2 regions of the Rhizobium sp. RHZ02 genome follow, and region 2 is predicted to be linked to the other one. Evidence: riboswitches for the same ligand, from Rfam matches in the RefSeq annotation. Region 2 holds a riboswitch; the other holds the start of a gene.
What was found. Region 2 has a riboswitch for cobalamin ahead of nrdH (glutaredoxin-like protein NrdH). Riboswitches for the same ligand answer to the same signal wherever they lie in the genome.
Positions count from the first base shown of each region.

Region 1: another riboswitch for cobalamin. It lies ahead of cobU (bifunctional adenosylcobinamide kinase/adenosylcobinamide-phosphate guanylyltransferase); the one in region 2 lies ahead of nrdH (glutaredoxin-like protein NrdH).

Region 1 is NZ_JACUZX010000034.1:20,066-24,407, reverse strand. It holds gene IB244_RS28790 (chloride channel protein) at 1-964, opposite strand, end outside; cobalamin riboswitch at 1,212-1,609, shown strand; gene cobU (bifunctional adenosylcobinamide kinase/adenosylcobinamide-phosphate guanylyltransferase) at 1,738-2,262, shown strand; gene cobW (cobalamin biosynthesis protein CobW) at 2,268-3,317, shown strand; gene cobN (cobaltochelatase subunit CobN) at 3,328-4,342, shown strand, end outside.
Region 2 is NZ_JACUZX010000033.1:36,506-40,847, reverse strand. It holds gene IB244_RS28530 (DUF1214 domain-containing protein) at 1-333, opposite strand, end outside; partial or broken gene IB244_RS28525 (5-methyltetrahydropteroyltriglutamate--homocysteine S-methyltransferase) at 647-1,288, shown strand; cobalamin riboswitch at 1,410-1,633, shown strand; gene nrdH (glutaredoxin-like protein NrdH) at 1,882-2,103, shown strand; gene nrdI (class Ib ribonucleoside-diphosphate reductase assembly flavoprotein NrdI) at 2,114-2,527, shown strand; gene nrdE (class 1b ribonucleoside-diphosphate reductase subunit alpha) at 2,497-4,342, shown strand, end outside.

The sequences.
Region 1 (4,342 bases), on a different contig from region 2:
TCGCGACGTCGCGCCCGAGGTTGAGGTGGAGCGCGCCATGTCCTGCCGACAGCACCTGCGGTGTGATCAGCGCGAGGAGGCCAACGACGATGCCGCCAAGGGCAGGGCGCAGCGGCGTCGCGATCGAACTCCGGCGAGCCAATTCCTCGATCCAGGCAACGCCCTGCATGATCATGATACCGACACCCGCACAGAATGCGCCGAGCAGGAGAGCCGGGACGTAATCAGCCGGCATGACCGTACCGAATTCGCCAACGTCGATCAGGAAATCGCTGCCACCGAGCAGCCGAGCCACCAGCGTCGAAACCAGCGCAGAAACCACAACCGGCGTTAGCGAGACGATGGTATACGAGCCGATGATGAGCTCGAAGGCGTAGAATGCGCCGGTCAGCGGGGCATTGAAGGCAGCGGCAATCGCACCCGCTGCGCCGCACCCAACGAGAACGCGCAGGTCCGAGCGGCGAAGCTGCAGCTTCAGCCCGAGCTTCGAGGCCAGTCCGGCCGCCAGCTGCGTGTAGCCGGCTTCCAGGCCGACGGAGGCCCCGAAACCATTAGAAATAAGATTTTGGACTGCGACCAGAATGCTATCGGTGAGAGATAGCCGACCGCCATGCAGTGCGTTCGCCTCGATCGGATCCACCATCGGCTTCTTGCGGGTCTTGGCAAGCACGAACAGCAACAGACCCAGGAGAATGCCGCCGCAGACCGGCGCCGTCAGCAACAGCAGCTTGTTGTCGATCTGCGACGAACTCAGTCTCTCGACGTCGCTGATTCCGAAGATCAGGCTGTGCATTTCGCGGGAAATGAGACCCATACCGGTCACCGCCAAACCCGATATGACACCGACGATCGCGCCGGCGATGACCATCCCCATCTCGCTGCGGCGCAGCAGGGCGCGCATCCGCCCGATATCGAGAAGGGTATGAAACGGACCGAAGCGGCGAATATCGATTTTGAGGAGCATGGCAGGAAAACTAGGCGGGCGCAGGCGCGTTCAAGTGCGAGGAAGGGAGGGGCAAATCAGTGGCGCGACCCGCTTGCGATGCAATTGCGGCAAAAGACCGGCGCGGACAATAATTATTTATGACGTAAGCCACTGATAAAAGACGATAAATCTTGTAGAGTAGGTCGACTTGACAGCGTTTCGCGGCGATGACGGCAATCTTAGGAGCGACGGCTTTTGATTGACTTCAGGAGTGGCCTTGCCTAACGATGACGCCATAACGGATGGTTCCGGACCGGTTGAATCGGTGCGGATGAAAAGGGAATGTGAAGCGGTGGACCCAATTCGGGCACCGTCATCAGAGCCGACCCCGCGACTGTAGAGCGGTCAGGGTTTTCCGTCCGGCGTTGGTTTCGCGTGGCTGACAGCCTGCAAGGGTGCAGGCGGGCTGTGCGAAAGTGGCGACGGAAAAGTCACTGGCAGTGCATCATGATCAACCGGGGCAGGACGCCTCTTACGTCTACGAATCGTCCGCCTTTTCATGAAATGCAGCCGGGAAGGCGAGGAAGATCCGCTGGCACGATCTGGGGCGACCGGTTTCCGGTTTGCCCCGATCGCGGCCAAGACCCGCGAGCCAGGAGACCTGCCAACTGTGCCGGGCGAAAAGCCCATTCCTGGGTGATGCCCGCTGCCAGCACGGAGGTTGTCATGGCTGAAAGACAGATTTGCCGGCTGCGCTCCGCAGTCGTTCCGGTCTCTCGCGGAAGGCTTCCGAAGATCGGTCAGCGTTTTCCATGAGCCCGATATCATCAGGCGCGACTTTCATCCTGGGCGGCGCGCGCTCGGGCAAATCGCGTTTTGCCGAGCAACTGGTCGTCTCGAGCGGCCTGGAGCACCATTACGTGGCGACCGGTCGGGCTTGGGACGACGAGATGCGCGCCCGGATCGACAAGCACAAAGCCGATCGCGGCGATCTCTGGCATACCCATGAAGAGCCGCTGGATCTTGTCGGCTGCCTGCGGGCGATCGATGGCGAGAAGCGGGCAGTTTTGGTGGATTGCCTGACGCTTTGGATCACCAATCTGATGATGGAAGACCGCGACATAGGGGCGGAATTTGCCTCGCTTGTGGCGTATCTGCCGACGGCACGAGCCCGTCTCGTCATCGTTTCCAATGAGGTCGGTCTCGGTATCGTGCCGGAAAACCGCATGGCGCGGGAGTTTCGGGACCATGCCGGCCGTCTGCATCAAATGATCGCGGCCGAGGCCGTGGATGTGTATTTTATCGCGGCTGGACTGCCGTTGAAGATGAAGGGTTGAATTTCATGAACCAGCAGAAAATTCCGGCGACCGTGATCACGGGTTTCCTCGGCGCCGGCAAGACGACGATGATCCGCAATCTGCTCTCCAATGCCAACGGTAAGAAGATCGCGCTTATCATCAACGAATTCGGCGATCTCGGCGTCGACGGCGACGTGCTCAAGGGCTGCGGCGCGGAGAACTGCACCGAGGATGACATCATCGAGCTCACCAATGGCTGCATCTGCTGCACGGTTGCCGACGACTTCATTCCGACGATGACCAAGCTTCTGGAGCGCGAACAGCGCCCCGACCATATCGTTATTGAAACATCCGGTCTCGCGCTGCCGCAGCCGCTCGTTGCGGCGTTCAACTGGCCTGATATCCGCACGCAGGTCACCGTCGATGGCGTCGTTACCGTTGTCGACAGCGCCGCCGTTGCCGCGGGCCGCTTCGCGGACGATCACGATGCCGTCGAGGCTCGTCGGGTCGAAGACGATTCGCTCGACCATGAGAGCCCGATCGAGGAGCTTTTCGAGGACCAGCTGACCTGCGCCGATCTGATCGTACTCAACAAGACCGACCTTCTCGACACCGCCGGCCTTGGTCGCGTGCGCGATGAGGTTGCTTCCCGTATCGCTCGCAAGCCTGTCATGATCGAGGCGCGCAATGGCGAGGTTCCGGCAAGCGTGCTGCTCGGGCTCGGCGTCGGTACGGAAGACGATGTGGTCAATCGCAAGTCCCACCATGAACTCGAACACGAGGACGGCGTGCCGCACGATCATGACGAGTTCGACAGCTTCGTGGTCGAGCTTGGTCCTGTTGCCGATCCGGCAGCCTTCGTGGATGCGCTGAGGGGCATCATCGGCGAACATGACGTGCTGCGGCTCAAGGGCTTCATCGATGTTCCCGGCAAGCCGATGCGCCTGCAGTTGCAGGCGGTCGGCAGCCGGATCGACCACTATTTCGATCGCGCCTGGGCGCCGGGCGAAGCACGCGGCACCCGTCTTGTCGTCATCGGCTTGCACGAGATGGACGAAGCGGCGGTGCGCAAGGCGATCGAAGCGCTGGCATAAGGCAAGACCGATGCATCTGCTTCTGGCACAGCAGGGAACAATCAGTGACGCCGAGGAGGCGATCGATCTCGGTCAATCGCCCGGCGATGTCCTGTTCCTGTCGGCTGCCGATACCGAGCTTGCCGCGATAGCCGCCGCTTATGACGAACCGTCGGCCGGCTTCTCGCTGCGGCTGGCAAGCCTGATGAGCCTGAAGCATCCAATGTCGGTCGATGCCTATATCGAGCGGACGGCCCGCCACTCCAAGCTAATCGTCGTGAGGGCGCTGGGTGGCGCCAGCTACTTCCACTATGCGCTGGAGGCGCTCCATACGGCGGCAGCTCGATCTGGCGCGTTCATCGCCGTGCTGCCCGGAGATTCGAAGTCCGATGCGGGGTTGACACCATTTTCGAATGTACCGCTTGAAGACCTGAACGCCCTTTGGGCCTATCTCATCGAAGGCGGCGATGCCAATTCGCGGGCGTTTCTGGACTATGCCGGTGCGATGCTCTCGGGAACTGAAAAGCCGGAAGCGGCATCGCCGCTGATGAAGGCTGGGATCTGGTGGCCGGGCAAGGGCGTCGTCGGCGTCGAAGAGTGGAGGTCGGCGTGCGACGAACGGGTGCGCTTCGTACAGGGAGTGTCACAAACGCCAGTGGTCGCGGTCAGCTTCTATCGCGCGCTCGTGCAAAGCGGAGAGACCAAGCCTGTCGAAGCCTTGATCGATACGCTGCTGGCTGAAGGCATCCGGCCGCTGCCGGTGTTTGCTTACAGCCTCAAGGATCCTGTCTCGAAGGGCATTCTCGAAAGTGTTTTTAACGCCATCAAGCCCGAGGTGGTGATCAATACGACAGGCTTTGCCGTGTCTGCGCCTGGTGCGGATCGCGAGCAGACCGTGCTCGAGGCGAACGACGCGGTGGTGCTTCAGGCGATCTTTTCGGCGTCGTCGCGCCAAGCGTGGGCCGCTTCCTCGCAGGGGCTCTCCGCACGCGACCTTGGAATGAATGTTGCGCTGCCGGAGGTTGACGGACGGGTGCTTGCCCGAG
Region 2 (4,342 bases):
CAGGAATTGGACGGTAAAGTACCGGTCTTTGATTTCAGGGACCGAGACGATTGTGCAACTGGTCTCGTCGACTGCAACCCAGGCCTCGGAATAGGCGACGTCCAGGTTCGGATTGGGCCAGTCCACCGCGCCGGGCTTCCTGTGAACCAACTCGTTCCACTTAAAACCTTCCTGGAAGTCGAGCTGTTGTTGGCGCGTGATCAGCAGCCGGCCAAGCAGGTAGATATAGGCCTGGCTGATCTCTTCATCGCTGACCTGAGCGGTCTGCGCCGAGGTCCCACCTGCCACCATCAAAAAAGCGAGGAGGAGGAAAGTAACAGAGCGTAGCGACATGATGACCTTGACCTTGTTAGCGGCGCTGACAACATCCTCGCTTTTCGAGGCACGAGAGGAAGTACGTTACGGTAAATATTGAAGTGTTCTGCAATGCTGACGGCCGATTTGGATCGATGAACGAACCGCTGCACGGGAGGGCGCGTGGGTTGAGGTAGAGGGCACGAGGCGGGCGTCGCGCTAAGATCAAAATCGGGACTCTCGTTCAAGAAATTCGAACCCGCGCCATGGTCGTCCAGCGAAAGACCGGACGTCCCGTACAATTCGAGATCACGACCGAAGTGAGGGGAAGCCTGCTTGCCTGGCTTGAACGCAGCCCATGAAGGGGATGCTGACGGGACCGGTTACCATTCTTCAACTGGTCCTTCGTTCGCGACGACCTGCCTCGCGAGACCGTGTGCCGACAGATCGCGCTCGCCATCCATGATGAGGTGAAGGATCTCGAGCAAGCGGGCGCGGCGATGATCCAGATCGACGAAGCGGCGTTACGCGAAGGCCTTCCCCTCAGGAAGGGTGCCTGGCAGCATTATCTCGATTGGGCTGTCGAGTGCTTCCGAATTTGCTCCAGCGACGTGGCGGACGACACGCAGATCCATACGCACATGTGCTATTCCGAGTTCAACGACATCATGGATTCGATCGCCGCGATGGACGCGGATGGGATCTCGATCGAGACATCAAGGTCGAAAATGGAACTGCTCGATGCATTCGTCGGAGAAGGTTATCCGAACGAAATCGGACTGGGTGTCTATGACATCCACTCGCCGCGGGTTCCTCATGCCGAGGAGATGCGAGCGTTGCTCAGTCTGGCGCGCACACATTTGAGCGACCGCCAACTTTGAGTCAACCCGGACTGCGGCTTGAAAACCCGCAATGGGAAGAGGTCAAACCCGCACTCGTCAATATGGTGAAAGCCGCGCGCAGCCTGCGCGAAGTAGCCGCGGTAGAGGGCTAGCCCTACCGTGCCACCGAACCCCGAAGCCGGGCGAAGGTCCGGCTTCGTTGCCTTCATTATTTGTCCCCAGCGTTTCTGCGTCTGTCTGATGGTATCCGTTGACGCGATTTTCGCCTCGTATACTATATCTTGTGTTCGAGGTTCTTCCGATTCGCGTCGGAAGCTAAGACGGGAATACGGTGCGTGAGGCCCATGATGGGTCGAGCAATGCCGGAGCTGCCCCCGCAACTGTGAGCGGCGAGCATTCGATCGATAGGTCCACTGAACGCCTTGAGGGCATTGGGAAGGCAGATCGAATGTGATGACCCGCAAGCCAGGAGACCTGCCTTGCAACGCAAACGTCCACGGGCGGGGTGTCCGGAAGGTCGCGATTGCGTGCGGGATGTTGCCGTGCGTGCCGCTTCCCCTGACCGCCGCATGAGCCACTTCGGGGTGAAGTCTTATGATCTTGAGTTTCGAAATCCGTCCGCGCGAATGACGGGCGCCTGAGCGTCCGGCGACCGCAAGCGGCTGCCTTCATCATCGCTCACTTTTGGCCGGACGTCGGAGGATGTCCGATCGCTATCGCCCGCCTATCTGACATGAGGATTACCATGACCATCACCGTCTACAGCAAGCCTGCCTGCGTTCAGTGCACGGCGACCACACGCGCGCTCGATCGGCAAGGGATCAACTATGACGTGATCGACGTCTCGACCGACACCGCGGCCTACGAGCTCGTGCAGGGTCTCGGCTACCGTCAGGTTCCCGTCGTCGTTGCCGGTGACCTGCACTGGGCTGGCTTCCGACCTGATATGATCAACGCTCTGGCCTGAGGATCGGCCGATGGGTGAGCTCGTCTATTTCTCCAGCAGATCCGAGAACACCCGCCGCTTTGTCGAAAAACTCAGGCTGCCCGCATCGCGGATTCCGATCGGCGCCGAGCTCACGCTTACGGCGGAACGTCCCTTCGTCCTGATCGTCCCGACTTATTGCGGCGACGGCGGCAAGGGCGCCGTCCCCAAGCAGGTGATCCGTTTCCTCAACGATGCGGCGAACCGCTCGAACCTCCGTGGCGTGATTGCCGCGGGCAACAGCAACTTCGGCGAGACCTACGGGCTTGCCGGCGACATCATCGCAAGGAAATGTCAGGTGCCCTACCTCTACAGGTTCGAGCTTCTGGGCACCGTGGAGGATGTCGCCAATGTCAAACATGGATTGGAACGATTTTGGACACGGCAGTTCTCGAACGCCCTGTGAAGGTGGCGGATACGAAGGTGGCGGACGCAACGCTCGACTACCACGCACTCAACGCGATGCTGAACCTCTATGACGAGGACGGAAGGATTCAGCTCGACAAGGATCGGCAAGCGGCCAAGCAGTATTTCCTGCAGCACGTAAACCAGAATACAGTGTTCTTCCATAATCTCAGGGAGAAGCTCGATTACCTCGTGACCGAAGGCTATTATGAGCAGGAGGTTCTGGACCAGTATTCGTTCAATTTCGTCCGCGACCTGTTCGATCACGCCTACGATAAGAAGTTCCGCTTCCCGACCTTCCTCGGCGCGTTCAAGTACTACACCAGTTACACGCTGAAGACCTTCGACGGGAAGCGTTATCTCGAGCGCTACGAAGACCGTATCTGCATGGTGGCACTGACGCTGGCGCAGGGCAGCGAAGCGCTGGCCCGCGACATGGTTGATGAGATCATCTCGGGCCGCTTCCAGCCGGCGACCCCGACCTTCCTCAATGCCGGAAAGAAGCAGCGCGGTGAGCTTGTCTCCTGCTTCCTGCTACGCATCGAGGACAATATGGAGAGCATCGCACGCGGCATCAATTCCGCTTTGCAGCTCTCCAAGCGCGGCGGCGGTGTCGCTCTGTCGTTGACGAACCTGCGCGAGGCGGGAGCGCCGATCAAGCAGATCGAGAACCAGTCGTCAGGCGTAATCCCGGTCATGAAGCTCCTTGAGGACAGCTTCTCCTACGCCAACCAGCTCGGCGCGCGGCAGGGGGCAGGCGCCGTCTACCTCAACGCCCACCACCCCGACATCATGCGGTTCCTCGACACCAAGCGCGAGAATGCCGATGAGAAGATCCGCATCAAGACGCTGTCCCTCGGCGTTGTTGTCCCCGACATCACATTCGAACTGGCAAAGAACAACGAGGATATGTACCTGTTCTCGCCCTACGATGTGGAGCGTGTCTACGGCGTCGCCTTCAGCGAGATCTCGGTGACGGAAAAGTACCGGGAGATGGTGGCCGACAGCCGCATCAAGAAAAAGAAGATCAAAGCGCGTGACTTCTTTCAGGTTGTTGCCGAGATCCAGTTCGAAAGCGGCTATCCCTACATCATGTTTGAAGACACGGTGAATAAGACGAACCCGATTGCCGGACGCATTACCATGAGCAACCTCTGCTCGGAAATCCTGCAGGTGAGCGAGGCGAGCGACTACAATGACGATCTCTCCTACAAGCACATGGGCAAGGACATCTCCTGCAATCTCGGCTCGCTGAATATCGCTGCAGCGATGGATTCATCCGATTTCGGCAAGACGATCGAAACCTCGATCCGGGCGCTGACTGCCGTTTCCGACATGAGCAACATCACGTCCGTTCCAGCCGTGGCTAAGGGTAACGCCGACAGTCACGCGATTGGTCTCGGGCAGATGAACCTTCACGGCTATCTCGCCCGCGAACGTATCTACTATGGCTCCGAAGAGGGCGTCGACTTCACCAACATGTACTTTTACACAGTCACCTATCATGCCATCCGTGCCTCGAACCGGCTGGCCGTCGAGCGGGGTCAGAGCTTTAAGGGTTTCGAGAATTCGAAGTACGCTTCGGGCGAATATTTCAACAAGTACACCGAAGCTGAGTGGAAGCCCGCGACAGCGCGTGTAGCAGAGCTTTTCGAGACGGCAGGGGTCCACGTTCCGACGCAAGACGACTGGTTGGAACTGAAGCAGGCCGTCGTGGAAGGCGGTCTCTATAACCAGAACCTGCAGGCGGTGCCGCCAACGGGCTCGATTTCCTACATAAACCACTCGACCTCCTCGATCCACCCGATCGTTTCGA